DNA from 3 places in the Cytobacillus sp. FSL W7-1323 genome. Region 3 is predicted to be linked to each of the others. Evidence: a T-box and tRNA genes for the amino acid it is inferred to sense, from the RefSeq annotation. Region 3 holds a T-box; the other regions hold tRNA genes.
What was found. The T-box of region 3 lies ahead of tyrS (tyrosine--tRNA ligase). A T-box ahead of a tRNA ligase gene usually reads a tRNA of that ligase, here a tRNA-Tyr.

Region 1: it encodes a tRNA-Tyr, which carries the amino acid that the T-box ahead of tyrS (tyrosine--tRNA ligase) is inferred to sense. The anticodon was not compared.
Region 2: it encodes a tRNA-Tyr, which carries the amino acid that the T-box ahead of tyrS (tyrosine--tRNA ligase) is inferred to sense. The anticodon was not compared.

What each region holds. Positions count from the first base shown of each region.
Region 1 is NZ_CP151998.1:1,390,971-1,400,894, reverse strand. It holds gene MKX67_RS07305 (iron-hydroxamate ABC transporter substrate-binding protein) at 1-249, opposite strand, end outside; gene MKX67_RS07300 (ABC transporter ATP-binding protein) at 313-1,128, opposite strand; tRNA gene MKX67_RS07295 (tRNA-Gly) at 1,467-1,537, opposite strand; tRNA gene MKX67_RS07290 (tRNA-Leu) at 1,541-1,623, opposite strand; tRNA gene MKX67_RS07285 (tRNA-Leu) at 1,645-1,733, opposite strand; tRNA gene MKX67_RS07280 (tRNA-Cys) at 1,765-1,838, opposite strand; tRNA gene MKX67_RS07275 (tRNA-Gly) at 1,858-1,932, opposite strand; tRNA gene MKX67_RS07270 (tRNA-Gln) at 1,938-2,012, opposite strand; tRNA gene MKX67_RS07265 (tRNA-His) at 2,059-2,134, opposite strand; tRNA gene MKX67_RS07260 (tRNA-Trp) at 2,141-2,214, opposite strand; tRNA gene MKX67_RS07255 (tRNA-Tyr) at 2,218-2,301, opposite strand; tRNA gene MKX67_RS07250 (tRNA-Thr) at 2,313-2,385, opposite strand; tRNA gene MKX67_RS07245 (tRNA-Phe) at 2,389-2,464, opposite strand; tRNA gene MKX67_RS07240 (tRNA-Asp) at 2,519-2,595, opposite strand; tRNA gene MKX67_RS07235 (tRNA-Met) at 2,599-2,672, opposite strand; tRNA gene MKX67_RS07230 (tRNA-Val) at 2,683-2,758, opposite strand; tRNA gene MKX67_RS07225 (tRNA-Glu) at 2,763-2,837, opposite strand; tRNA gene MKX67_RS07220 (tRNA-Ser) at 2,853-2,946, opposite strand; tRNA gene MKX67_RS07215 (tRNA-Asn) at 2,949-3,023, opposite strand; rRNA gene rrf (5S ribosomal RNA) at 3,043-3,160, opposite strand; rRNA gene MKX67_RS07205 (23S ribosomal RNA) at 3,390-6,322, opposite strand; rRNA gene MKX67_RS07200 (16S ribosomal RNA) at 6,710-8,258, opposite strand; gene MKX67_RS07195 (nucleotidyltransferase-like protein) at 8,540-9,400, opposite strand; gene MKX67_RS07190 (YgzB family protein) at 9,545-9,907, shown strand.
Region 2 is NZ_CP151998.1:3,827,493-3,837,416, forward strand. It holds gene MKX67_RS19430 (GerAB/ArcD/ProY family transporter) at 1-874, shown strand, start outside; gene MKX67_RS19435 (Ger(x)C family spore germination protein) at 871-1,941, shown strand; gene rodA (rod shape-determining protein RodA) at 1,984-3,156, opposite strand; gene MKX67_RS19445 (DUF4931 domain-containing protein) at 3,289-4,053, opposite strand; gene MKX67_RS19450 (FixH family protein) at 4,250-5,005, opposite strand; tRNA gene MKX67_RS19455 (tRNA-Arg) at 5,309-5,382, opposite strand; tRNA gene MKX67_RS19460 (tRNA-Asn) at 5,398-5,472, opposite strand; tRNA gene MKX67_RS19465 (tRNA-Ile) at 5,483-5,559, opposite strand; tRNA gene MKX67_RS19470 (tRNA-Gly) at 5,567-5,637, opposite strand; tRNA gene MKX67_RS19475 (tRNA-Leu) at 5,655-5,736, opposite strand; tRNA gene MKX67_RS19480 (tRNA-Cys) at 5,741-5,811, opposite strand; tRNA gene MKX67_RS19485 (tRNA-Gln) at 5,816-5,887, opposite strand; tRNA gene MKX67_RS19490 (tRNA-His) at 5,904-5,979, opposite strand; tRNA gene MKX67_RS19495 (tRNA-Trp) at 5,986-6,059, opposite strand; tRNA gene MKX67_RS19500 (tRNA-Tyr) at 6,063-6,146, opposite strand; tRNA gene MKX67_RS19505 (tRNA-Phe) at 6,160-6,235, opposite strand; tRNA gene MKX67_RS19510 (tRNA-Asp) at 6,255-6,331, opposite strand; tRNA gene MKX67_RS19515 (tRNA-Met) at 6,335-6,408, opposite strand; tRNA gene MKX67_RS19520 (tRNA-Ser) at 6,423-6,515, opposite strand; tRNA gene MKX67_RS19525 (tRNA-Met) at 6,532-6,605, opposite strand; tRNA gene MKX67_RS19530 (tRNA-Ala) at 6,632-6,707, opposite strand; tRNA gene MKX67_RS19535 (tRNA-Pro) at 6,721-6,797, opposite strand; tRNA gene MKX67_RS19540 (tRNA-Arg) at 6,806-6,879, opposite strand; tRNA gene MKX67_RS19545 (tRNA-Gly) at 6,883-6,957, opposite strand; tRNA gene MKX67_RS19550 (tRNA-Leu) at 6,981-7,062, opposite strand; tRNA gene MKX67_RS19555 (tRNA-Lys) at 7,072-7,147, opposite strand; tRNA gene MKX67_RS19560 (tRNA-Thr) at 7,162-7,237, opposite strand; tRNA gene MKX67_RS19565 (tRNA-Val) at 7,253-7,328, opposite strand; tRNA gene MKX67_RS19570 (tRNA-Glu) at 7,333-7,407, opposite strand; rRNA gene rrf (5S ribosomal RNA) at 7,438-7,554, opposite strand; rRNA gene MKX67_RS19580 (23S ribosomal RNA) at 7,788-9,924, opposite strand, start outside.
Region 3 is NZ_CP151998.1:3,465,046-3,474,969, forward strand. It holds gene MKX67_RS17420 (sigma 54-interacting transcriptional regulator) at 1-542, shown strand, start outside; gene crtI (phytoene desaturase family protein) at 831-2,357, shown strand; gene MKX67_RS17430 (phytoene/squalene synthase family protein) at 2,370-3,233, shown strand; gene crtI (phytoene desaturase family protein) at 3,246-4,736, shown strand; gene MKX67_RS17440 (glycosyltransferase family 2 protein) at 4,742-5,875, shown strand; gene MKX67_RS17445 (glycosyl-4,4'-diaponeurosporenoate acyltransferase) at 5,872-6,381, shown strand; gene tyrS (tyrosine--tRNA ligase) at 6,427-7,677, opposite strand; T-box leader at 7,743-7,966, opposite strand; gene MKX67_RS17455 (transglycosylase domain-containing protein) at 8,146-9,924, shown strand, end outside.

The sequences.
Region 1 (9,924 bases), 2.1 Mb from region 3:
GTTCGCTTTAGACCACTCATCTATTGCTACTGGCGTAATCCCTAATGATAGAACATTACCAGTGTAAGCCATAGATGCTACTCTTTCAGGATTAGCTGGTAACTCCATTTCTCCATTTTCTGATTTATATGTAAATGTTTCTTTTTCCGTTTCCTTACTGCCTTCACCTGACGATTCATTCCCACCATTTCCGCAAGCTGTTAAAACTAATAATAGAATAAAAAATAAAAATACCAATTGCTTTTTCAAGTTCTCCATCCACCTTTAAAATAATAATCATTCTCAATTATAGTCAAAAAAAGAAGCAAATCATTAAACGACTTGCTCTTGAACTACCATCCTACTATCAATTAAATCATAAGTTAAGCAGATTGGTTTTTGTGTACGTGGATCAATACCAATTTCTGCATCAATATTAAATACTTCTCTTAAAATCTGCTTATTCATAACTTCCTTCGCAGCACCATTTTTAATAATTTTTCCTGCTCTCATAGCAATTAAATAATCAGCAAACCTTGCTGCATGGTTTAAATCATGAATAACCATAACAATTGTTCTATTTTCTAATTGATTAAGCTCTTTTAACAGTTCTAATACTTCCAATTGATGACACATATCTAAATATGTAGTCGGCTCATCTAATAAGATTATATCAGTCTCTTGAGCCAAAGCCATCGCGATCCATACTCTTTGCCGCTGTCCACCAGACAATGCATCTACTTCTCTATCTTTAAATTCTGCAATTCCTGTTACTTGGAGTGCCCAATCTATCACCTGGCGATCTTTTGCTGTTAATCTCCCCATACCCTTTTGATATGGAAATCTTCCATAAGATACTAGCTCTGAAACCGTTAAGCCTTCAGGAGCATCAGGAGATTGAGGAAGAATGGCCATTTTTTGTGCAATCGCTTTTGTCGATTCCTTACTGATTTGCTTACCATCAAGATATACAGACCCAGCTTTGGCTTGGATAATTCTTGCAATCGTCTTTAAGACAGTCGATTTACCACAACCATTCGGCCCAATAATAGCCGTAATCTCACCGTCTGGTATCATCATGTTTAAGTTCTTCACAATCTCTCTATCACCGTATGCAATTCTTAAGTCTTCAGTAAATAATCTAGACAAGGTCATTCACTCCATCCGAACATTTTAGATCATCATCATGTCATTGATAATGATTATCAACTTCAAAGAAAATTTTATCTAATAAAAGCTATCCTGTCAACCATCAATACGAAAAGTTTTCATTTCCAACATATTTCTTGTTAACCAACCTGTATTCTGCATATATTTTTTAAGGAGAATGCATTTCTCGTTACTGAAGCCTTTCATCCATTCTCTTCACTCATTATGCACTTCGTTAAGGTTAGTAAAAAACAACAAAACTAATCACTTCAACTAAAAAAAACTGTAGACAATCTGCTAATAAATAGAGATTGTCTACAGTCCTTAACTTCCATATAAGCGGGTGAAGGGAATCGAACCCTCATCATCAGCTTGGAAGGCTGAGGTTTTACCACTAAACTACACCCGCAAATACCGGTGGTCGGGGTCGAACCGACACTCCGTGATGGAACACGATTTTGAGTCGTGCGCGTCTGCCAATTCCGCCACACCGGCAAATATTCTTTTATTTAATTATGGTGCCGAGGACCGGAATCGAACCGGTACGGTAGTCACCTACCGCAGGATTTTAAGTCCTGTGCGTCTGCCAGTTCCGCCACCCCGGCATGAGGTGTATAAAAATGAGTGAATATGTATTGGAGGCGGCAACCGGATTTGAACCGGTGGTGAAGGTTTTGCAGACCTCTGCCTTACCACTTGGCTATGCCGCCATCAATATAAATAACTACTTGGAGCGGAAGACGGGATTCGAACCCGCGACCCTCACCTTGGCAAGGTGATGTTCTACCACTGAACTACTTCCGCAGATCTGGCTGGGCTAGCAGGGTTCGAACCTGCGAATGACGGAATCAAAATCCGTTGCCTTACCACTTGGCTATAGCCCATTTGTATATTCTATGCATGAAAGCAAAAAATGTGAATTTAAAATAATGGGGCGGCTGATGGGAATCGAACCCACGAATGTCGGAACCACAATCCGATGCGTTAACCACTTCGCCACAACCGCCATAATTGGCAGGGGTAGTAGGAATCGAACCCACATCAAAGGTTTTGGAGACCTTCGTTTTACCATTAAACTATACCCCTAGATGGTGGAGGGGGGCAGATTCGAACTGCCGAACCCGAAGGAGCGGATTTACAGTCCGCCGCGTTTAGCCACTTCGCTACCCCTCCATAAAAAACAATGCCGGCCAGAGGACTTGAACCCCCAACCTACTGATTACAAGTCAGTTGCTCTACCAATTGAGCTAGGCCGGCAAATGGTGGCTCAGGACGGAATCGAACCGCCGACACAAGGATTTTCAGTCCTTTGCTCTACCGACTGAGCTACTGAGCCAAAACTTATACGTTTTACAATATGTTTTAAATTAATTTGTGTGAATTTATGTAGTGGCGGTCCGGACGGGACTCGAACCCGCGACCTCCTGCGTGACAGGCAGGCATTCTAACCAACTGAACTACCGGACCAAATTGCGGGGGCAGGATTTGAACCTGCGACCTTCGGGTTATGAGCCCGACGAGCTACCGGACTGCTCCACCCCGCGATAATATGAATGGTGGAGGATGACGGGATCGAACCGCCGACCCTCTGCTTGTAAGGCAGATGCTCTCCCAGCTGAGCTAATCCTCCAAAATGGTGACCCCTACGGGATTCGAACCCGTGTTACCGCCGTGAAAGGGCGGTGTCTTAACCGCTTGACCAAGGGGCCAATTTATATGTTTAATGGCGGAGAGCAAGGGATTTGAACCCTTGAGACGGCTATAAACCGCCTACACGATTTCCAATCGTGCTCCTTCGGCCAGCTCGGACAGCTCTCCATTGGCTCCGCAGGTAGGATTCGAACCTACGACCGTTCGGTTAACAGCCGAATGCTCTACCACTGAGCTACTGCGGAATAATTTAATAGTATGTATGCCCGGCAACTTCCTACTCTCACAAGGGGACAGCCCCTAACTACCATCGGCGCTTTAGAAGCTTAACTTCCGTGTTCGGTATGGGAACGGGTGTGACCTTCTCGCTATCGCCACCGGACTTTTTAAAGACATATATTATTATAACGTCTTTAATAAAATTTTCAAGAGAAATTTTAAATCATTCTCTGAAAACTAGGTAATGTTGAAGAAGATTGTTTTGAGTAATCGCCTGAATGCGTGCTGACGCGACTACTTACGTAGTGCTGTCTAGCTGCGGCGGCTTGAAGCCGCCCGCATTTCGTATTGTCCAGCTACAGCGCCTAGGTAGGCGCTTTCGCTTTTCGTTTTTGGTTAAGTCCTCGATCGATTAGTATTAGTCAGCTGCATGTGTCCCCACACTTCCACCTCTAACCTATCAACCTGATCATCTTTCAGGGATCTTACTAGCTTGCGCTATGGGAAATCTCATCTCGAGGGGGGCTTCATGCTTAGATGCTTTCAGCACTTATCCCTTCCGCACATAGCTACCCAGCGATGCCTTTGGCAAGACAACTGGTACACCAGCGGTGCGTCCATCCCGGTCCTCTCGTACTAAGGACAGCTCCTCTCAAATTTCCTGCGCCCACGACGGATAGGGACCGAACTGTCTCACGACGTTCTGAACCCAGCTCGCGTACCGCTTTAATGGGCGAACAGCCCAACCCTTGGGACCGACTACAGCCCCAGGATGCGATGAGCCGACATCGAGGTGCCAAACCTCCCCGTCGATGTGGACTCTTGGGGGAGATAAGCCTGTTATCCCCGGGGTAGCTTTTATCCGTTGAGCGATGGCCCTTCCATGCGGAACCACCGGATCACTAAGCCCGACTTTCGTCCCTGCTCGACTTGTAGGTCTCGCAGTCAAGCTCCCTTGTGCCTTTACACTCTACGAATGATTTCCAACCATTCTGAGGGAACCTTTGGGCGCCTCCGTTACTCTTTAGGAGGCGACCGCCCCAGTCAAACTGCCCACCTGACACTGTCTCCCATCCCGATAAGGGATGTGGGTTAGAATTTCAATACAGCCAGGGTAGTATCCCACCGACGCCTCCACCGAAGCTAGCGCTCCGGCTTCTAAGGCTCCTACCTATCCTGTACAAGCTGTACCAAAATTCAATATCAGGCTACAGTAAAGCTCCACGGGGTCTTTCCGTCCTGTCGCGGGTAACCTGCATCTTCACAGGTACTATAATTTCACCGAGTCTCTCGTTGAGACAGTGCCCAGATCGTTACGCCTTTCGTGCGGGTCGGAACTTACCCGACAAGGAATTTCGCTACCTTAGGACCGTTATAGTTACGGCCGCCGTTTACTGGGGCTTCGATTCAAAGCTTCGCGTGAGCTAACCTCTCCTCTTAACCTTCCAGCACCGGGCAGGCGTCAGCCCCTATACTTCGCCTTGCGGCTTCGCAGAGACCTGTGTTTTTGCTAAACAGTCGCCTGGGCCTATTCACTGCGGCTCATCAAGGCTTTAACACCCTAATGAGCACCCCTTCTCCCGAAGTTACGGGGTCATTTTGCCGAGTTCCTTAACGAGAGTTCTCTCGCTCACCTTAGGATTCTCTCCTCGCCTACCTGTGTCGGTTTGCGGTACGGGCACCTTATTCCTCGCTAGAGGCTTTTCTTGGCAGTGTGGAATCAAGAACTTCGGTACTAAATTTCCCTCGCTATCACAGCTCAAGGTATGTGACCATGGGATTTGCCTCATGGTCCCTCTAACTGCTTAGACGCACATCCAATAGTGCGCTTACCCTATCCTCCTGCGTCCCCCCATCACTCAAACAGAATACGGTGGTACAGGAATATCAACCTGTTGTCCATCGCCTACGCTTTTCAGCCTCGGCTTAGGTCCCGACTAACCCTGAGCGGACGAGCCTTCCTCAGGAAACCTTAGGCATTCGGTGGATGGGATTCTCACCCATCTTTCGCTACTCATACCGGCATTCTCACTTCTAAGCGCTCCACCAGTCCTTACGGTCTAGCTTCAACGCCCTTAGAACGCTCTCCTACCACTGAACATCAACGATGTTCAATCCACAGCTTCGGTGATACGTTTAGCCCCGGTACATTTTCGGCGCGGAGTCACTCGACCAGTGAGCTATTACGCACTCTTTAAATGGTGGCTGCTTCTAAGCCAACATCCTGGTTGTCTAAGCAACTCCACATCCTTTTCCACTTAACGTATACTTTGGGACCTTAGCTGGTGGTCTGGGCTGTTTCCCTCTTGACTACGGATCTTATCACTCGCAGTCTGACTCCCATGGATAAATCTTTGGCATTCGGAGTTTGTCTGAATTCGGTAACCCGATGAGGGCCCCTAGTCCAAACAGTGCTCTACCTCCAAGATTCTTACGCATGAGGCTAGCCCTAAAGCTATTTCGGAGAGAACCAGCTATCTCCAAGTTCGATTGGAATTTCTCCGCTACCCACACCTCATCCCCGCACTTTTCAACGTACGTGGGTTCGGGCCTCCATCCAGTGTTACCTGGACTTCACCCTGGACATGGGTAGATCACCTGGTTTCGGGTCTACGACCACATACTCATTCGCCCTATTCAGACTCGCTTTCGCTACGGCTCCGTCTGTCCAACTTAACCTCGCATGTAATCGTAACTCGCCGGTTCATTCTACAAAAGGCACGCTATCACCCATTAACGGGCTCTAACTACTTGTAGGCACACGGTTTCAGGATCTCTTTCACTCCCCTTCCGGGGTGCTTTTCACCTTTCCCTCACGGTACTGGTTCACTATCGGTCACTAGGGAGTATTTAGCCTTGGGAGATGGTCCTCCCTGCTTCCGACGGGATTTCTCGTGTCCCGCCGTACTCAGGATCCACTCTGGAGGGAACGAAGTTTCAACTACAGGGCTTTTACCTCCTATGGCGGGCCTTTCCAGACCTCTTCGTCTATCTCGTTCCTTTGTAACTCCGTATAGAATGTCCTACAACCCCAAGAGGCAAGCCTCTTGGTTTGGGCTAATCCCGTTTCGCTCGCCGCTACTCAGGGAATCGCGTTTGCTTTCTCTTCCTCCGGGTACTTAGATGTTTCAGTTCCCCGGGTCTGCCTTCCATACCCTATGTATTCAGGTATGGATCCTATCCCATAACGGATAGGGGGTTTCCCCATTCGGAAATCTCCGGATCAAAGCTTACTTACAGCTCCCCGAAGCATATCGGTGTTAGTCCCGTCCTTCATCGGCTCCTAGTGCCAAGGCATTCACCGTGCGCCCTTATTAACTTAACCATTGTTCGGCTTGCGATAAGCTACGCATTTCGGCGTCAGCTCACTCGTCAACATCCTCATGTGCACAAGACGCACACTCCGGTGTTTCCTCGCTCGCTTCCTTGAACTGCTTGCTTCTCACAACCCTCACGGTTGTGTGTTTTTAAAAAAAGTTTAGTATCTCTACTCTATTATATAGAGAGAAAATAACTAAGGTGGCGATTACTCGGTAATCTTCTTCATTACATTATCTAGTTTTCAAAGAACGATTGATGAATGGTAAGCTTTGGTATTCTCGTCAGCTTACGCTTCCTTGAATCCTTCGCTACTTTCACCTTATTTTGAGAGATTATACTCTCAAAACTGAACGAACAGTCTAACATCAAGTTAATTCCGTATATTCCTTAGAAAGGAGGTGATCCAGCCGCACCTTCCGATACGGCTACCTTGTTACGACTTCACCCCAATCATCTGTCCCACCTTAGGCGGCTGGCTCCAAAAGGTTACCCCACCGACTTCGGGTGTTACAAACTCTCGTGGTGTGACGGGCGGTGTGTACAAGGCCCGGGAACGTATTCACCGCGGCATGCTGATCCGCGATTACTAGCGATTCCGGCTTCATGTAGGCGAGTTGCAGCCTACAATCCGAACTGAGAATGGTTTTATGGGATTGGCTAAACCTCGCGGTCTTGCAGCCCTTTGTACCATCCATTGTAGCACGTGTGTAGCCCAGGTCATAAGGGGCATGATGATTTGACGTCATCCCCACCTTCCTCCGGTTTGTCACCGGCAGTCACCTTAGAGTGCCCAACTGAATGCTGGCAACTAAGATCAAGGGTTGCGCTCGTTGCGGGACTTAACCCAACATCTCACGACACGAGCTGACGACAACCATGCACCACCTGTCACTCTGTCCCCCGAAGGGGAAAGTCCTATCTCTAGGATTGTCAGAGGATGTCAAGACCTGGTAAGGTTCTTCGCGTTGCTTCGAATTAAACCACATGCTCCACCGCTTGTGCGGGCCCCCGTCAATTCCTTTGAGTTTCAACCTTGCGGTCGTACTCCCCAGGCGGAGTGCTTAATGCGTTTGCTGCAGCACTAAAGGGCGGAAACCCTCTAACACTTAGCACTCATCGTTTACGGCGTGGACTACCAGGGTATCTAATCCTGTTTGCTCCCCACGCTTTCGCGCCTCAGCGTCAGTTACAGACCAGAAAGTCGCCTTCGCCACTGGTGTTCCTCCAAATCTCTACGCATTTCACCGCTACACTTGGAATTCCACTTTCCTCTTCTGCACTCAAGTTCCCCAGTTTCCAATGACCCTCCACGGTTGAGCCGTGGGCTTTCACATCAGACTTAAGGAACCGCCTGCGCGCGCTTTACGCCCAATAATTCCGGACAACGCTTGCCACCTACGTATTACCGCGGCTGCTGGCACGTAGTTAGCCGTGGCTTTCTGGTTAGGTACCGTCAAGGTACCGGCAGTTACTCCGATACTTGTTCTTCCCTAACAACAGAGTTTTACGATCCGAAAACCTTCATCACTCACGCGGCGTTGCTCCGTCAGACTTTCGTCCATTGCGGAAGATTCCCTACTGCTGCCTCCCGTAGGAGTCTGGGCCGTGTCTCAGTCCCAGTGTGGCCGATCACCCTCTCAGGTCGGCTACGCATCGTCGCCTTGGTGAGCCGTTACCTCACCAACTAGCTAATGCGCCGCGGGCCCATCTGTAAGTGATAGCAGAACCATCTTTCAATCTAATTATATGTATAAATAGATATTATCCGGTATTAGCCCCGGTTTCCCGGAGTTATCCCAGTCTTACAGGCAGGTTGCCCACGTGTTACTCACCCGTCCGCCGCTAATCTTTGGGAGCAAGCTCCCTCAGATTCGCTCGACTTGCATGTATTAGGCACGCCGCCAGCGTTCGTCCTGAGCCAGGATCAAACTCTCCAATAAAGTGTTTGATTAGCTCATTTGCACCTATGGTGCTTTGTTGCTGATAAATCAGCTTTTTTAGAATTACGCTTGACGTTTTATGTTCGTTCAGTTTTCAAAGAACAATCTCGTTCGCTTTAGAAGCGACTTTCCAATAATAACACATCTATTATTATGGAGTCAATACTTTTTTAAATCATCCGTCGCGTTAGCTGTTTTTCATACAGTTATTAGCGACGGTTATTAATATATCATCATTTTTTTCCTGGGTCAACCACTTTTTGCTTTTTTAATATAATTTATTACAAACTGTAATATCGGTGTTTAATCCCTTTTCCTTTTGTTTCTTCACTAATCACTTTAATAAACCCTTTATCAATTAAGTATTCTAGTAGAATCACCAAATCCACTGAGTAGTGTCTCAGTTCTTTATGCTGGATGATTTCTTGAATTGTCCAAACTGATTGTTCTGCTAAAACTTCAAGTAAATGGCCAACTCCAGCCTTTGTTCGTGAATGAATTAAAAATTCACTAGCTAAAAATAATAGCTCTAACCTTTTCTCAAGCGGCTCATGACTTTGTACTAACTCTTCATAAAGTTTCATTATTTCTGGTTCCATATGGCGAATTTGATTCCACAATGTTACTTCTGGATGGAAACCATTTTCTATAATTGAAAGCCTTGCTAAATGATGCAAAGAATGAACAACATTATTATAAGCATCGAAATAATTCTGATTTTCAAACAAAGTTTTCCCATCTGTATATCTTCTTATCAGCTTAGCAAACTCTAGTCCCATTTTGAGCTTTCTGTCCTTGAAAGGGAATTCGTTTAATTTATCACGCAAGTTTCCTATATATTCATTGCGATCAAATAAAACCTTCCCACTATAAAGCCAGTCAAAAATCTTCCTATTACTCCCCATAAGTATCCATTGATCCAATTGTTGCTTCGTTATTATTTGCATTGAGGCTTTCTTATCTTCAAATGTGTAATGCTTCACAAAAATAGGCGTATCCGCATTTTCTACGATAATTAATAGTATTGCATCAAACGTATCTCTATTTGAAATTGTCTTTTCATTTCCCTCTACAATTAACACACCTAGTGTATTTAGTTGACTAGCTCTTTCTTGATAAATAGGACGGAGTATATCTTCCATCATAACGCCCCCATAATTTCGTATTAATATATATTAGTTCGACAATTCATCTAAATTTCCTTTGATAAACACCAACAAATAGTGACAATTTTTTTATTTTTTCTTACAATGATATGATATAGTTAGTGTTTAGGAGGGAACAAAATGGCAAAAAAATATTCGAGTAAAATAAATAAAATAAGAACCTTCGCTTTAAGCTTAATATTTGTTGGATTTATTGTCATGTACATAGGTATCTTTTTCAGAACTTCACCATTAATTATGTCTTTATGTATGCTGCTTGGTGTATTATTCATTATTGCTAGTACGGTTATTTACTTGTGGATTGGCATCCTTTCAACTAAAGCAATACAAGTTGTTTGCCCAAATTGTAACAAGCCAACCAAAATATTAGGACGGGTTGATATGTGCATGCATTGTCGTGAACCACTAACGCTCGATCGCTCACTAGAAGGAAAAGATTTTGACGAAAAATATAATCGAAAAGATACTTCATTAAAACAGTAGATTTTCACACGCCAAAA
Region 2 (9,924 bases), 360 kb from region 3:
TATTATTACCGTTCATGAATTTCTTTTTGGGCGATTCATTAGTAAAGTGGCAAGCTTCGCCTTTGTTTTATTTTATATCACTTACCTTCTTTCCTTTATATTGAATTTTATCGAAGTTATTCAAATATGGATGTTTCCAGATATAAATAATTTTGCGTTTTCGGTATTGTTCTTACTTCTATCAATATATATTGTATACGGTGGACTTAGGACAGTTGTGGGTGTTTGTTTTTTTGGAACCATTTTACCAGCCTATTTAGTATTCACATTCACCTTTACGCTAAAGTACGCTGACTTCACCCACTTATTACCGATTTGGCAACATAAAATCACCGAATTATTACAAGCTTCCTATCATATGTCACTAACTTCTGTTGGATTTGAAGCAATTTTATTTATCTATCCTTTTATTAACCAACCGCAGAAATCGAAAAAATGGGCACATATCGGAGTAGCCACCACGACAATTTTTTATACGATATTAGCGATAATTGCTTTTGCTTATTTCTCAAAAAAGCAATTAGAAAATACGATTTGGGCTACACTTTCTATGTGGCAAATGGTGCAATTTCCATTTGTTGAACGCTTTGAGTATATTGGGGTTGCCAATTGGTGTTTAATACTACTACCGAATATATGTCTCTCCCTTTGGATTGCTTCAAGGTTACTTAAAAGAGCCACTAAATTAAAGCAAAGAAAAGGTTCCATACTGATTTCAGTCATCTCTGTTATTATCGTTACTTTTTTTGAGAAGGGCTTAGATATTGAAAGGTTTAATCAAGTGGTTGAACTGGTGTCTGTTGCTTTTGTATTTGTTTATATTCCCTTTTTGTACTGTTTATCCCTCATTATAAAGAAGGTGAAGAAAACATGAAAAAATGGATATGTATCATTTGCTCCCTGTTTATACTTACTGGATGTGTACAAAAAAGAATAATAGATGAACTCAATATCGCAGTCGCAACTGGCTTTGACCCTGATACGAAAGATGAGCATTTGTTAAAGACAACCTTTCTTATGGAAGTATTCAACAAAGAAATGAGTGTAGAGAACAAAACTGTTACAACAACCGGTGATCTCAGGAGAGAGACACTGTATAAAGCAAACCGGCAATCACCCAATCCAATTGTAGTCGGTGGTTTAAGGCTTACATTATATAATATTGCCATTGCCGAACGTGGATTAACTGTTTATGTGGACGCCTATCAACGAGATGCTTCAATTGGAAAACGAATCTACTTTGCAACCACTGATAGTAGTACGGAGGAAATTTTAACAGGTGAATATGGCCCTCAAGGGAATGGAACTTTTATTTCTGACTTAATTGAACACAATGTTGACTATGGAGATTTACCTAAAACGAACTTAACCTTATTTATGAGAGATTTTTATCAAGAAGGGAAGGATATCTTCTTACCACATATCAAAAAAATCAATGAGCAAGAAATAGAACTAGCCGGCATATCATTATTCAAAGATGATGCTGCATATAAAATTCTTCCTAGTGATAAATTATTTTATTTTAAATTACTCGTTGATCGTTATAGTAGAGGTGATTTCTCTATCGACTTGCCGGATGGTCAAAAAGTGGCTATTAAAAGTATACATTCCAACCATAAATATAAATTAGATAAAAAGGATCCAACAAACATCACCATTAAAATTAAGGTCCAAGGTAATATAAAAGAATATTCAGGAAATAATTTGGATGATAAAAAAATAAAAGAGATAACGAATTTTATCAATAAGAAAATAAAAAATGAATGTTCAGCGCTTATTCAGTCATTTCAAGAAGATAATGCCGATCCAATCGGAATAGGTAAGGTTTATAGCACAAAAATACGCAATTTTGATTATAAAGAATGGAAAAAGGGATATCCTGACTTAAACATTAAAGTTGATGCGAAGGTAATTATACTGGATACTGGTGCATCTATCTAACAGCATTAACCCGAGAATTTAAAATTCTCGGGTTTCTTTTTCCTACGAAGATCTGGAAAACATGTACCGTTTACTATGAAATCCAATTGAAAAAATTAGCCCCATAGCGAGCATATTGCCCATTAGTGAGCTTCCTCCATAACTAATGAACGGTAGTGGGATTCCTGTAATCGGTAAAACACCAATTGTCATTCCGATATTTTGAAAGACATGGAAAGTTATTAAACTAATTACCCCTACACAAACATATGTATAGAATGGCGTTCTCGTACTAATACCTATTTTAGTCAAATGATAAATCAATAAGAAAAATAAACTAACAACCACACTTGCCCCAATAAAACCGAACTCTTCTCCTATGATACTAAAAATAAAATCTGTGTGACTTTCTGGTAAGTAAACTTCTCTTGTGCCGTAGCCCTTTCCTGTTGTCTCACCAGAACCGATTGCAAGTAAGGAGCGCGTTAGTTGAAAACCTGTAGAACTTTGATAATTATAAGGATCGATCCAAGAATAAATTCGCCCCAATTGGTATTCCTTTACTCCCAAATATTTCTCCAACAACTCTGGATGCCACAATACAAAATAAAAAATACCAACAACTAAAGTTACACCTACACTTACAATAGGCGCAAGTATTTTCCAAGTGATACCTGAGATAAAAACCATTCCGAGCAAAATCGCTAAAATTACCAAGGAAGTCCCCAAATCTGGTTGTTGCATGATGAGTAACAAAGGGAACCCAGTAACAATTAGCATTTTAAATAATAGGAAAAAATCTGTTTTCACAGTTTTTAATTGTGTCTTTTGATGATGGTCATCGATGACCCTGGCTAAAGCTAATATGAGAAAAACCTTTACTAACTCAGCAGGCTGTATTTGTCCAAGACCAGGCAGCCGTATCCATGATTTCGCTCCATTAATTACAGGAGCAATACTTTCAGGTGCGACAACAAGAAACCCAAGTAGCAATAGTCCAAAACCGTAAGCATACCAAGAAATTTTCTTTAATTGTTCAGCATCTAATGTAATGACTGCTAGTATAATCCCTATTCCCACTACATACCATACAATTTGTTTTAGTAAAAAATTCTCACCGTATTGTTCAGTCGTTTGTGCACTATATATAGAAATACAGCTCACTAAAAACAATAAAAATAAAATAAGAACTAAAGTATAATCAATTCTCGATGTTGTCGTTCGTTTAGAAGTCATTAATCAATCTCCTTATGAAACAAAGGCTCTTCATTAAAAATAATCTGTGTACAATACTTCATTATATTTTTTTTAGATGAAAATCACAACAGCTACGTATATTTCTTTTTTGTAACAAAGAAAAAATGCATATTATAATTGTACATATTTACTTTGAATATCCTTCACCATCCACATGATGTTATTAGGTACTTGTGGCAAGAAATATCCGATAAAAAGAGGGCTTGTTACATATCGAGGGACAATTTTTGCAAATATTTCATTCTCGAAATGGTAAAAGAATAGATTATAGCTGTTACATGTAAAAGGAAAATCCCTCAAAATATATTTGGTTGCCATTTGAATATATTTAGCAAACGCTGCGATATCCTTTTTCTGTCCTAATTTAACATTAAATTCATAAAAACCAATACGTGGTTTATTAGATAAAGAAAATTCAGTATCACCATGTTGATCAATTAACTCTCCTACAAAATCGTCAGCCTGCACCTTATTTTGATATACGACATCATATAAACCTACAATTTGCATATGAGGATGAGCAATGCTTCCACCTGAATGAGGACCATGATTCTTGAAAAAAATCACAGATTTATATTTATCACTTTTCTCCATACTTAACCAATTGTCTAAACCAAATGTAATCAATCTGACTAAATGGTTGTCATCATACTGTGAAAGTTCCGTGTCACACTGATCTGTCTCGATTAAGACCGTTTGATGAGCATTTTCTAATACGGGATATTTATTCTCCAACCAAATGATTGGACCATCCTCCGCAATAATCTTCGTCAATTGTTCTCTCTGACAGAACGGACACACTTGTTCTTTATTCCTTATACTATTAGGTTTCTGTTTACCAATGCTTGTATTAAAAAATAAATGAGTATTTGTCATTTGTTATTCTCTCCTGATTTCAATTACTTACTTCTATTATAAAGGGCTTCTTCTTTATAGTGTGAAAGTTTGATTATGATTAGTATAAAATTCATCAATATTAAAGGCAACTTCACTTGCGTAACATGAAAACAAAAGTACATTATTAAATAAGATAAAAAAGATATTTGCATATGCAAATATCTTTCTTCTACTGTTAATTTACTATGACCTCAAATTCACTATGTTCATGTAATCCTTCATCATTTTCTACATGAACGACAATCTTGTATGTTCCATTATCAGTAAATGCATGTGCTGCTGTATACATCCCACTAGTTTCCTCTACTGCATCTACCCATGCCACCTGATGATCATCAATTGACTGAACGATTTCTAACCTCACATTTGCCTCTTCAAGTCCTTGTTCTTCTTTAGTAATATGAATATCAAATGGAGTTTCCTCATTCGTCTTAATATCAGCAGTAGGACTTATATGTATCGCTACATTTCCATCATGCTCATGTGCGCTGTGGCCTTGATTTTCTTCTTCGTTATCTATTTCAGCACTGCCTACCGCCACTTTAACTTTAGGCATAGTGTGCATACTTCTTGCGGTGACATGTGACTGAATATGATAGATAGCATCTTTTTCAAATGTATAGGATGCAACGTACTTGCCATCATTCTCGTGTTCTGCTTCTATTAATTCACCATTATCCTTTTTCCCATCTTCCCACAATTCAAATTTTACTTCATCTGCATCTTCCACAGACTCGTCTCCCTGAGTAACAGTAACTTCCAAGCGTACTTCTTCGTTCCTTTTAATCTGACTTGGTATCGAGATACTGGCATCGATTGCAGCAGGAACTGATCCTTCCCCACCACTAGAGTTTGCATCATTCTCTGCATTTCCACAAGCAGCAAGAAAAATAATCATAATTACAGAAAAGGTTGATATCCACTTCTTCATAAAAAGCCCCTCTTTCTTAAACATCTAATCTTTCTCATCTATATTACTAATAATATGTGTTAGAAAAGTGAAATAATTTGTTAATGAGAGAAATATGTAAAATAAAGAAAATATAGGTATAAAAAAAGATTTATTTGGAGAAACTTCTATTACAAGTGTAAATCCCCCTTTTTAGCTTCCATTCATGGAAGCTTTTTTTTTGTACTTATCTACAAAGCTTTCAACTAGATGCCTAGAAGCTTAATTTAAAATTAATCATACAAAAAAAGCTCATAAACCTTATAGAAGATTTAAGAGCTTTGACGCGCCTTAGAGGATTCGAACCTCTGACCCACAGCTTAGAAGGCTGTTGCTCTATCCAGCTGAGCTAAAGGCGCAAACTAAAATATGTATGGCTCCGCAGGTAGGATTCGAACCTACGACCGTTCGGTTAACAGCCGAATGCTCTACCACTGAGCTACTGCGGAATAATATAAATGGTGGGCCTAAATGGACTCGAACCATCGACCTCACGCTTATCAGGCGTGCGCTCTAACCAGCTGAGCTATAGGCCCCTATTTAAGCGGGTGAAGGGAATCGAACCCTCATCATCAGCTTGGAAGGCTGAGGTTTTACCACTAAACTACACCCGCATTTAAGAACTTTAACATACCGGTGGTCGGGGTCGAACCGACACTCCCGAAGGAACACGATTTTGAGTCGTGCGCGTCTGCCAATTCCGCCACACCGGCATAAAGGCAACACCCGGATTTGAACCGGGGATAAAGGTTTTGCAGACCTCTGCCTTACCACTTGGCTATGCTGCCATAACTGGGCTAGTAGGGTTCGAACCTACGAATGACGGAATCAAAATCCGTTGCCTTACCACTTGGCTATAGCCCAATAAAATGTTTGAAAATGGGGCGGCTGATGGGAATCGAACCCACGAATGTCGGAACCACAATCCGATGCGTTAACCACTTCGCCACAACCGCCATAATTGGCAGGGGTAGTAGGAATCGAACCCACATCAAAGGTTTTGGAGACCTTCGTTTTACCATTAAACTATACCCCTAGATGGTGGAGGGGGGCAGATTCGAACTGCCGAACCCGAAGGAGCGGATTTACAGTCCGCCGCGTTTAGCCACTTCGCTACCCCTCCAAAAAAGACTAAATGGTGGCTCAGGACGGAATCGAACCGCCGACACAAGGATTTTCAGTCCTTTGCTCTACCGACTGAGCTACTGAGCCAAAATAATAAATATGTAAATGGCGGTCCGGACGGGACTCGAACCCGCGACCTCCTGCGTGACAGGCAGGCATTCTAACCAACTGAACTACCGGACCAGATTGCGGGGGCAGGATTTGAACCTGCGACCTTCGGGTTATGAGCCCGACGAGCTACCGGACTGCTCCACCCCGCGATAATAAATATTAATGGCGGAGGAAGAGGGATTCGAACCCCCGCGGGCTTTAACACCCCTGTCGGTTTTCAAGACCGATCCCTTCAGCCAGACTTGGGTATTCCTCCATTAATAAAAAAGCAATAGCGGCGGAGGGGATCGAACCCCCGACCTCACGGGTATGAACCGTACGCTCTAGCCAGCTGAGCTACACCGCCATAAAATATATTGTTAAAAATTAAATTGGTGGAGCCTAGCGGGATCGAACCGCTGACCTCCTGCGTGCAAAGCAGGCGCTCTCCCAGCTGAGCTAAGGCCCCTAAAAAGTATTCGTGGTCGGGAAGACAGGATTCGAACCTGCGACCCCTTGGTCCCAAACCAAGTGCTCTACCAAGCTGAGCTACTTCCCGAAATAAAACGCGCCCGAGAGGAGTCGAACCCCTAACCTTTTGATCCGTAGTCAAACGCTCTATCCAATTGAGCTACGGGCGCATATGGAGCGGAAGACGGGATTCGAACCCGCGACCCTCACCTTGGCAAGGTGATGTTCTACCACTGAACTACTTCCGCAAATATCCATTATAAAATACTAATGCGGGTGAAGGGAGTCGAACCCCCACGCCTTGCGGCGCCAGATCCTAAGTCTGGTGCGTCTGCCAATTCCGCCACACCCGCAAATATAAATGGTGAGCCATGAAGGACTCGAACCTTCGACCCTCTGATTAAAAGTCAGATGCTCTACCAACTGAGCTAATGGCTCGTACAAAGGACGAGTGGTGCCGGCCAGAGGACTTGAACCCCCAACCTACTGATTACAAGTCAGTTGCTCTACCAATTGAGCTAGGCCGGCAAATAAACACAAAAATGGTGGAGGATGACGGGATCGAACCGCCGACCCTCTGCTTGTAAGGCAGATGCTCTCCCAGCTGAGCTAATCCTCCAAAATGGTGACCCCTACGGGATTCGAACCCGTGTTACCGCCGTGAAAGGGCGGTGTCTTAACCGCTTGACCAAGGGGCCAAAAAATAACCCCAAAAATTGGGGTAGTTTGCCCGGCAGCGTCCTACTCTCACAAGGGGACAGCCCCTAACTACCATCGGCGCTGAGAAGCTTAACTTCCGTGTTCGGTATGGGAACGGGTGTGACCTTCTCGCTATCGCCACCGGACTATGAAATTGTAAGGGAATCGTTCCCTCAAAACTAGGTAATGTTGAAGAAGATATTTATTGAGTAATCGCCTGAATGCGTGCTGTAGGATACTACTTACGTAGTTCTGTCCAGCTGCGGCGCCTAGGTGCTCGAGGTCATAAGTCAAATTTGTCATGAGGTTAAAGAACAACCTCCTGTCAAATCTGTCTTATGCTTGTCGCACCTGTGCAAGGCGCTTTCGCTTTTCGTTTTTGGTTAAGTCCTCGATCGATTAGTATTAGTCAGCTACATGTGTCGCCACACTTCCACCTCTAACCTATCAACCTGATCATCTTTCAGGGATCTTACTAGCTTGCGCTATGGGAAATCTCATCTCGAGGGGGGCTTCATGCTTAGATGCTTTCAGCACTTATCCCTTCCGCACATAGCTACCCAGCGATGCCTTTGGCAAGACAACTGGTACACCAGCGGTGCGTCCATCCCGGTCCTCTCGTACTAAGGACAGCTCCTCTCAAATTTCCTGCGCCCACGACGGATAGGGACCGAACTGTCTCACGACGTTCTGAACCCAGCTCGCGTACCGCTTTAATGGGCGAACAGCCCAACCCTTGGGACCGACTACAGCCCCAGGATGCGATGAGCCGACATCGAGGTGCCAAACCTCCCCGTCGATGTGGACTCTTGGGGGAGATAAGCCTGTTATCCCCGGGGTAGCTTTTATCCGTTGAGCGATGGCCCTTCCATGCGGAACCACCGGATCACTAAGCCCGACTTTCGTCCCTGCTCGACTTGTAGGTCTCGCAGTCAAGCTCCCTTGTGCCTTTACACTCTACGAATGATTTCCAACCATTCTGAGGGAACCTTTGGGCGCCTCCGTTACTCTTTAGGAGGCGACCGCCCCAGTCAAACTGCCCACCTGACACTGTCTCCCATCCCGATAAGGGATGTGGGTTAGAATTTCAATACAGCCAGGGTAGTATCCCACCGACGCCTCCACCGAAGCTAGCGCTCCGGCTTCTAAGGCTCCTACCTATCCTGTACAAGCTGTACCAAAATTCAATATCAGGCTACAGTAAAGCTCCACGGGGTCTTTCCGTCCTGTCGCGGGTAACCTGCATCTTCACAGGTACTATAATTTCACCGAGTCTCTCGTTGAGACAGTGCCCAGATCGTTACGCCTTTCGTGCGGGTCGGAACTTACCCGACAAGGAATTTCGCTACCTTAGGACCGTTATAGTTACGGCCGCCGTTTACTGGGGCTTCGATTCAAAGCTTCGCGTGAGCTAACCTCTCCTCTTAACCTTCCAGCACCGGGCAGGCGTCAGCCCCTATACTTCGCCTTGCGGCTTCGCAGAGACCTGTGTTTTTGCTAAACAGTCGCCTGGGCCTATTCACTGCGGCTCATCAAGGCTTTAACACCCTAATGAGCACCCCTTCTCCCGAAGTTACGGGGTCATTTTGCCGAGTTCCTTAACGAGAGTTCTCTCGCTCACCTTAGGATTCTCTCCTCGCCTACCTGTGTCGGTTTGCGGTACGGGCACCTTATTCCTCGCTAGAGGCTTTTCTTGGCAGTGTGGAATCAAGAACTTCGGTACTAAATTTCCCTCGCTATCACAGCTCAAGGTATGTGACCATGGGATTTGCCTCATGGTCCCTCTAACTGCTTAGACGCACATCCAATAGTGCGCTTACCCTATCCTCCTGCGTCCCCCCATCACTCAAACAGAATACGGTGGTACAGGAATATCAACCTGTTGTCCATCGCCTACGCTTTTCAGCCTCGGCTTAGGTCCCGACTAACCCTGAGCGGACGAGCCTTCCTCAGGAAACCTTAGGCATTCGGTGGATGGGATTCTCACCCATCTTTCGCTACTCATACCGGCATTCTCACTTCTAAGCGCTCCACCAGTCCTTACGGTCTAGCTTCAACGCCCTTAGAACGCTCTCCTACCACTGAACATCAACGATGTTCAATCCACAGCTTCGGTGATACGTTTAGCCCCGGTACATTTTCGGCGCGGAGTCACTCGACCAGTGAGCTATTACGCACTCTTTAAATGGTGGCTGCTTCTAAGCCAACATCCTGGTTGTCTAAGCAACTCCACATCCTTTTCCACTTAACGTATACTTTGGGACCTTAGCTGGTGGTCTGGGCTGTTTCCCTCTTGACTACGGATCTTATCACTCGCAGTCTGACTCCCATGGATAAATCTTTGGCATTCGGAGTTTGTCTGAATTCGGTAACCCGATGAGGGCCCCTAGTCCAAACAGTGCTCTACCTCCAAGATTCTTACGCATGAGGCTAGCCCTAAAGCTATTTCGGAGAGAACCAGCTATCTCCAAGTTCGATTGGAATTTCTCCGCTACCCACACCTCATCCCCGCACTT
Region 3 (9,924 bases):
TGATTACAGCCACGAATCGCCCATTAGAGGAAATGGTCAATAAAGGTGATTTCCGCCTTGACCTTTATTATCGTATCAATGTAATTCCCATTGAAATTCCCCCTTTAAAAAAACGGAAAGAAGACATCATCTTTTTAGTAAGTCATTATCTGTCCATCATGAACAATAAATATCATATGGAGAAAGAGATTCATAATGAGACTTACGAATACTTAACAGAGTATCATTGGCCAGGAAATGTGCGCGAGCTTGAGAATTTAATAGAAAGACTTGTCTTAACAGTTGATTCTGTCATTATTTACCCAAGTCACCTACCCCAAGCACTCTTTAAGAACAAGCAAATCGAACCAGACCTTATTGACTTACCACTACAAAAGAATAATGAAAGCTTAAAAGAGAGAATAGAAAGAATTGAAAAACATATTCTCTTACATACGTATAAACAATATCCCTCAAGCTATAAAGTAGCTGAATTACTAGGAATTAGCCAAGCATCTGCTGCTAGGAAGCTAAAGAAATATCGCGCAAATAGAGAGCTATAGCTTCTATTTGCTTTTTTACTATACAAAACAGGTCCACTCAATTTCTTCTACTATTTTTTTATTCAGCAACATATATAGATAAAGAGATAAATATTAAAAATGATATGAGATAAAAGGGAAAAAATCTTAGAATAAATAAATTTTTAAAAAAAGGTTTGAAATAAGACTATTAAGGATATTTATCTATTGTAAAAGGAAAGGTTTTTTTTTAACTTAAGTGACATATGTGTCACTTAAATTCTAGACTTTCTCCTTTTCATTAGGTACAGAAAAAAAAGGAGCGAAGCAATGGAAAAGACAAAAAGTGTTGTAGTCATCGGAGCAGGTGTTGCAGGATTAGCTAGTGCGATACGATTACAAAAAGCAGGCTATGATGTAGAAATTTATGAAAGAGATAGTAATCCTGGAGGTAAAATGAATCGTATCGAAAAAGATGGCTTCACATTTGACCTCGGGCCGACTATCGTGATGATGCCCGAACTATACAGAGAGATATTTGAACTTGCCGGAAGAGATCCTAATGATTATATTCCTATGCAAAAACTCGATCCGATGTACGCTGTTTTCTTCAGTGAACAGTCTCAAGATCATTATGAAATATCCTCAAACTTAGTTGAATTAATGAAAACACTTGAAGATATTGATGAGAAAGATGCCCAAGGATTCCTCACCTATTTAGAAAAAATATACAAACGGTTTTTAGTTGCCAAAGAACACTTTCTACAAAAACCTTTTAGGAATGGAAAAGATTTTTACAACCCCAAAGTATTGAGGCAAGCTCTCAAATTAAGAACATTAGATAGTGCAGATTCATTTATTGGAAAGTACATCAAAAATGACAAAATAAAAAGTATGCTGAGCTTCCAAACATTATATATTGGGGTTTCTCCTTATACTGGACCATCTTTATATACGATTATCCCAATGATTGAAATACTTTATGGGGTCTGGTTTATAAAAGGTGGAATGCATACGATGGCAAAATCAATGGAAAAACTTTTCTTAGAACTAGGAGGTAAAATTAATTACAACTGCGACGTGCAACAGATCTTAATAAAAAATGGCAAAGCATATGGTATACAGGCAAACAACCAAGTTGTCCATTCTGATTATGTTATGTGCAACGCAGACTTTCCTCATGCCATGAAACACCTCATTCAAGATCAGCGCACTAAAGGAAAGAAATATACAGATAAAAAGATTGATCAAATGAAATATTCATGTTCCTGCTTTCTCATGTATATAGGGTTGGATAAAAAAGTGGAGCAACTAGACACTGTCCATAATTTTTATATTAGTCAATCTTTAAAGAGAAACATTGACGATATATTCGAAGGTAATCAATTAAATGACCCCTCTTTTTATGTTTATATCGGCTCAAAACTTGATGAAACAATGGCACCTAAAGATAAAGATGGTCTCTATATACTTGTTCCTGTTTCTGAGCTCTCTACAGCTAAGGATGAATGGACGCATGAAACCTCGCAACACTACCGCGAGCAAGTCATGAAAAAATTATCAACCATGCCTGGATTCGAAGATATTGAAGAACACATTATTTCTGAAACACATATCACTCCAATGGATTTCAAACATCGATTTAACGCTTATAATGGAGCGTGTTTTGGATTAAGACCAAATTTGACCCAAAGCAATCACTTACGCCCGCAAAGTAAAGCTACTTATTGTGAAAATCTTTACTTTACCGGTAGTAGTACACATCCTGGCGCAGGCGTACCGATTGTATTATTATCAGCAAAAATTGCCTCAGAGGAGCTTATATTAGATGACGAGAAAGCATACGAGAAAATTTAAGGGGGGCATGTAATGAATCAGCAGCTATTAGCCGATTATTATTATTGTGAAAAAATCATTCAAAACTATTCAAATAGTTTTTACTATACCTTTTCTCATCTACCGAAGGAAAAAGCGAATGCAGTGTATGCCATTTATGCTTTTTGTAGAATGGCAGATAATGCAGTCGACCTTCATGACAGTACGGCGGAAAAAGTTAACCGTCTGGAGCAACTACACGATGAACTTGTCCTGTTTCAACATAATAAGGAGCTAGATTTACCTTTATGGAGAGCATTACGAGATGTATTTAACCGCTATGAAATGAATATTCAACCTTTTTTTGAACAATTAGAAGGACAAGCAATGGATATTTCCTTCAAAGCCCCTCGTACAATAGATGAGTTGTTGAAGTATAGTTATCATGTAGCCGGAACTGTCGGCCTTATGCTGCTACCTATTATCGCTAAGACGCATTACCAACAACTAAGACCAATAGCTATTAAATTAGGAAATGCTATGCAATTAACAAATATTTTACGAGACATTGGTGAAGATTATCGCAATCATCAACGTATATATATCCCAGAAAATTTGCTAGTAAAATATCAATATTCAACTGGAGAACTTTCAAGAGGTGTGATTAACCCTTCATTTATTTCAATATGGGAGGAACTTGCCCAAAAGGCTGAAAGCGAATATGACAGCTTTGAAACGAGCTATCATCTATTTGATCGTGACTCTCAATTCCAAGTATTATCCGCTGCAAGAGTTTATAGAAGCTACTTAGCACAAATTAGAAACAAACAATATAACTGTTTTAAAGAAAAGCATGCGATGATCTATGATGATGTGGCGGATATATTAAATAATACAAGAATGGATTTAGCTAATTAAGGGGGATAATTAATGAAGCGAACAGCCATTGTCATCGGCGGTGGACTCGGCGGACTGTCCACTAGTATTTCCTTAGCACAGAGCGGTTTTCAAGTTTCATTATATGAAAAAAATGCTCACCTCGGTGGAAAATTAAATAGGCTTGAGCAAGATGGGTTTGGTTTTGATCTTGGACCAAGTATTTTAACCATGCCGCATATTTTTGAAAGATTGTTTAACGGCAGTGGCAAACAGATGTCTGAATATATTCCAATAAAGGAAGTAGCACACCAATGGCGTGCTTTCTTTCCAGATGGAAAAATGCTTGATCTCTTCTCAAATTTAGAACAAATGCTCACTGAAAATGATGATTTAACATCCAAGGATATAGAAGAATATGAGCAGTTCCTTCATTATTGTAAAGGGTTATATGAAATGACTAATGAAGGTTACTATAAGCATGGGCTTGATTCAACATTAGAAGTAATCAAACATCACGGAATCATCCGCTCACTTAGAGGGTTTGATTTATTTTCCACAATGTATGATGCCATCGAGCATCATATTAGTCATCATCATCTCAAGAGAATGCTCTCTTATTTTATCAAATATGTTGGCTCTTCACCTTATGATGCACCAGCTATACTTAATATGATGATTTATATGCAGCATAAGCAAGGGGTATGGTATGTGCCTGGTGGTATGCACAAAATTGCAGAAGGTTTAACAAAACTTGCTCAAGAAATTGGTGTTCATATTTACCACGGTCAAGAGGTAACAAAATTATCTACTAGCAAAAATAAAGTCACAGAAGCCATTCTAGCAGATGGTACCACCCTAAAGGCTGATTATTATATTTCCAATATGGAAGTCATTCCAACCTATCAATTTTTATTGAATGAAAACATAGGCTACATTAATAAACTTGAAAAAAAGTTTGAGCCCTCTAGCTCAGGTTTAGTGATTCATCTTGGTGTTAAAAATCAATACCCACAATTACGTCATCATAATTTCTTTTTCTCAAGAGATTTAAAGACGCAGATGAATAAAATATTTCATAAAAAACAACTACCAGATGATCCAACGATCTATTTAGTCAATGTCAATAAAACAGACCCAAGTCAGGCTCCAGTTGGCCATGAAAATCTTAAAGTGCTGCCACATATCCCGTATATCCAAGATCAGCCCTTCACAAAAGAGGATTATTTGCACTTAAGGACGACTGTACTCATTAAATTAGAAGAAATGGGATTGACTAATTTACGCCAATCCATTGTTACAGAGGATTTTTGGACGCCTGAAGATATCAAAGAAAAATACAACTCTCATCGTGGTTCTATCTATGGAACCGTTTCTGATAAGAGCAAAAACAAAGGCTTTAAACACCCTAAACAAAGTGAAAAGTATAAGAATTTATTTTTCACAGGCGGAACCGTAAACCCAGGTGGCGGTATGCCGATGGTCACACTTAGCGGTATGCAAGTGCGTGATAAAATAATGACTGCTGAAAAAGAAAGGGCGTAACATTCATGGTTCTGACCGGTATTCTCACCGTACTTGTCTTGTTCATTATATTTGGCCTCCTTTCTGGGAAGCTAATGTTATGGGAAATTCCCACTGCTGAAAAAAAAAGTACAAAACTGGTTTCACCACTTATAGAACAGGTATCTATCATTATACCCGCACGAAATGAAGCGAAACGATTGCCGAACTTACTCACTTCATTACAGCAACAAATTATGCAGCCAAGAGAAATTATTGTCATCGATGATGGTTCGGTAGATAGCACAGCTTCTATTGCTATGCATTACGGTGCAAAGGTTTTAAATACCAACACATTAAGAGAAAATTGGAAAGGAAAGTCAGCGGCCTGCTGGCTTGGCGCGAACGAAGCGAATGGTGATTTCTTATTATTCCTTGATGCTGATACATTCTTTGAACATCCTGATAGCTTGCAGAATTTAATGCAAACATATGAACGATACGGAAAAACCGGTATTCTCTCTGTACAGCCTTTTCATCGTATTAAAAAATCCTATGAAAACTTATCCTTACTATTTAATATGATTGTTTTTGCAGGCATGAATGTCTTTACCATTTTTCGTCAAAAAATACCACCTGCAGGTGCATTCGGTCCGTGTATCTTATGTAATACACATGAATATCTACAGACAGGCGGGCATCAAAAAGTCGGGGAAGCGATTATGGATGATCTTGTGTTAGGAGGAATTTTTAGTAAAGAGGGATTCCCAGTCCATTGTATTAGCGGTAAAGACCTTATCAGCTTTCGTATGTACCCAGAGGGGATCAAAGGTTTGATTGAAGGTTGGACTAAAAGCTTTGCTACAGCTTCAAAGGCTACTCATTCTTTTATTACCATACTAATAAGTTTATGGATTGCCGGTGCCTTTTCTTCCGTTGCATTCATCTTATTGTCACTATGGCAAAGCAGTCTTAGCTTATTACTTATTTCATTAGGATTTTATCTTCTTTACATCTATCATCTTATTTTGCAGTCTCAAAAAATCGGTCGTTTTCATATAGCGAGTATTGTCCTTTATCCATTTTTATTTTGTTTCTTTACACTAACATTTGTATATTCTCTTTATTTAACGCGAATTAAAAAAAGGGTGAACTGGCGTGGTAGGAAGGTAAAAGTATGAATATTTTTCCGATTTTCACCCTTACACCACTCGCTCTTTTGACAGTTAATATTCTTGCATGGGGTTTCATTCACATCAGTTTATCTCTTTTACTAGCTTCTCTACCACTCCGTTGGTTTAAAAATGATTCTCATCTTTATCAATCAAAAAAATGGGAGAAAAACGGAGAGCTTTGGCAATGGCTGGTTAAGGTAAGACAGTGGAAACATAAAATTCCAGATGGTAAGCATATTATTTCTAAAGGATACGAAAAACAAAACTTACAGGGTGTTTCTCTGTCAGACCTTGAAGTTTTCTTATATGAATCTAGAAGAGCAGAGCTCACCCACTGGCTATCCATACCACCTGCATGTTTATTTTTCATTTGGAACCCCATTTGGGCAGGTTGGGTAATGATTGCCTATGCATTAATATTTAATTTACCTATTATTATCGTACAACGCTATAATCGGCCACGCTTAATACGCTTAATAGCATTAAAAAAATGCAGAAAAACTGTTTACTAAAGATAAGTAGCCTATCTCTAATTTTTAGAAATAGGCTACTTCATTTTAATATTGAATTAATGTATATTTCTTCTTCCCGCGACGAATAACTGTAAATTGACCCTCTATTTTATCTTGCTCACTCAACTGATAATCAACCTGTTGCATACGATCACCGTTAATGTAGATTGCACCGTTCGTTACGTCTTCTCTCGCTTGTCTTTTAGAAGGCGAAATTTTAGCCTCTACAAGTAAGTCAACAATATTGCCCTCTCCAGTATGTTGATAAGAAGGAACATCCTTAAACCCTTCCTTTACTTCCGCAGCGGTTAACTCTTTAATTTGTCCACTGAATAAGGCTTCAGTAATTTTCAGCGCTTGGTTCAATGCTGCTTCACCATGTATTTGTCTCGTCATTTCTTCTGCTAATGCCTTTTGTGCTTTACGTAAATGAGGCTCTTCTTGGACAGCTACTTCCAAAGCTTCGATGTCTTCACGTGATAGGAATGTGAAGTATTTCAAGTATTTAATGACATCTGCATCTGCTGTATTAATCCAGAACTGATAAAACTCATAAGGTGATGTTTTTTCGGCATCTAACCAAATGGCTCCACCTTCTGTTTTTCCAAACTTCGTACCGTCAGCTTTTGTCACAAGCGGAATGGTCATACCGTATGCTTTTGCACCTTCTCCAACCATTTTACGGATAAGCTCAAGCCCAGTTGTAATATTACCCCACTGATCACTGCCGCCAATTTGAATTTTACATTGATGATTTTCATAAAGATGCTTAAAGTCCATCCCTTGTAAAATCGTATAAGTGAATTCCGTAAAAGAAATACCTGATTCTAATCTTTTAGCAATCGTATCTTTAGCTAACATATAGTTAACCCCAATATGTTTACCGTAATCCCTGAGGAAAGTGACAATATTCATACTCGATGTCCAGTCGTAATTATTGACTAATGTCGCTCCATTATCTCCTTCAAAATCAAAAATACGTTCTAATTGCTGTGATAAAGAAGCAACATTTTCTTGTACTTTCTCAATCGTTTGTAGTGTTCTTTCTTCTGTCGCCTTTGGATCACCAATTAACCCAGTTGCCCCCCCTACTAACACAATCGGACGATGCCCAGCATTTTGAAACCTTCTCAATGTTAAGAAGGGTAATAAATGACCAATATGCATACTATCACCAGTCGGATCCATCCCACAATATAAGGAAATCTTTTCTTTTTCTAAAAGATCCTTCATCCCCTCTTCATCTGTTTGTTGATAAATAATGCCTCTCCACTGTAAATCTTCTAATAAATTCATCCACTTTTCCTCCTTTATTTCATAAAAGATAAATTTTTATCCAAAAAAAATACGCCCCTGCTCATTGCAGGGACGCATTTCTTTGCGCGGTACCACCCAGTTTGAGAACACTATTATTCTCCACTCTTCACTGATAACGGAAATACCGTTTACTACTACTAGATATATTCATTCGCAGTAAAAGCTCCGGGAGGTATTTCGCACTTCTATTTGTATCGACTCACAGCAAACCGTCGACTTTCTGAAAACAGGGATAGAATGACTACTTATGACCCATCAACGCTAATATTAAATTGAATCGTAATAATGCATTTTTATCATAAAAGAATAACCAATGTCAATATGACGTTTTTTTAACTTTTTTTCATCCCAATAGGAAAAATATGAATTTTGTACTTTATGACGAACCTTGTCATATTACCTGTTAGGTTATGCTATAATGTATTTGATTTTAGGAGGGATGAACGAATGAATGAGACCTTCAGCAAGATAAAAGAAAAAGCAAAAGCCGCGTTCGGTTTTTTAACTCATAATAAAACCAAAAAAGGCGCACGTATTACATATCAAGTTATATGGAACTTATTATTAATACTTGCAATTACCGTTATCTTAGGTGGGGCATTTGCAGGTGCCACAGGTATTGGCTATTTTGCTTCTCTTGTTAAAGATGAACCCCTTCGTTCTTATGAAAATATGCAAAAAGATATCTATAATTATGAGGAAACCTCAAAATTATATTTCGCTGGTGATGTATATTTAGGAAATGTAAGAACGGACCTTGAAAGAGAAGAAGTGAAGCTAGAAAATGTTTCACCATATTTGAGAGATGCTGTTATTGCCACAGAGGATGAGTACTTTTATGAGCACGAAGGTGTAGTGCCAAAAGCTATCCTACGTGCACTGTTTCAAGAAGTAACTAACGCCTCTACTCAATCTGGAGGAAGTACATTAACTCAGCAACTGATAAAAAACCAGATCTTAACAAACGAAGTTTCTTTTGATCGAAAAGCAAAAGAAATCTTACTCGCATTAAGGTTAGAGAATTATTTTGATAAAGAGGAGATTCTTGAAGCTTATTTAAATGTCTCTACTTTTGGCCGAAATGCGGAAGGTAGAAATATCGCTGGCGTTCAGGCTGCTGCTCAAGGTTTATTTGGTGTTGATGCTAAAGATGTATCTATTCCGCAAGCAGCTTTTATTGCTGGTATGCCTCAGTCACCTTTTGGTTATACACCATTCCAACAAGGTGGTGGCTTAAAGGATGAAGAGTCTCTACAACCAGGCATTGATCGTATGAAAGTCGTACTTAAGAGAATGTACGATGATGAAAGGATTACTGAAAAAGAATATAAAGAAGCTAGTGAGTATGATATTGTTGCTGACTTTAGAAAACCGAAAAATGATGATGCAATTGAAAAATACCCTTATTTAACTTATGAAATTCAAGACCGCGCCAAGGAGCTTTTAGCATCCATCTTAGCAGAACAAGATGGCTATGAAGAAGCTGATTTAACTGGTGACCTTAAAAACGAATATCTTATTTTAGCTGATCGAGCATTAAGACAGAATGGTTATCATGTTCACTCAACTATTGATAAAGATATTTATGAAGCTTGGCAAAAAGTTGTTAAAGATTATCCTAACTACGGCCCAGCCAAAAGTGCAACCTATGTAATCGATGGTGAAGAAAAAGAAGTAATGGAACCAGTGGAGGTTGGTGGACAACTTATTGAAAACAGTACAGGGAAAATTCTGAGCTTTGTTGGTGGTCGTGGCAAGGGTGTATCCTTAAATGAAGACCTTAACCATGCAACCGATACGTTAAGACCAAACGGCTCAACCATGAAACCATTACTTGTTTATGGTCCTGCATTCGAACTTGGTGCAGCACAACCAGGAAGTATTCTTCCCGATGTGCCACTGCGCTTAAATCCAGGTTCAAGTGACTATTGGCCAAAAAACTATTCTTTTACCTACCATGGTTTAGTTTCAGCAAGGTATGCCGTTGAACAATCTTATAACGTCCCAGCGGTTAAACTTTATACCGATATTTTGAGCCAAAATCCGGCACAATATCTTGAAAAGATGGGTATAACCACATTAACCGCAGAAGATAAAACGAATAGATCAGCTGCATTAGGTTCATTAACAAATGGTGTTTCCGTTGAGGAAAATACGAATGCATTTACTACATTTGCTAATAACGGTAAATTCGTAGATGCTTATATGATTGATAAGATTACTGAT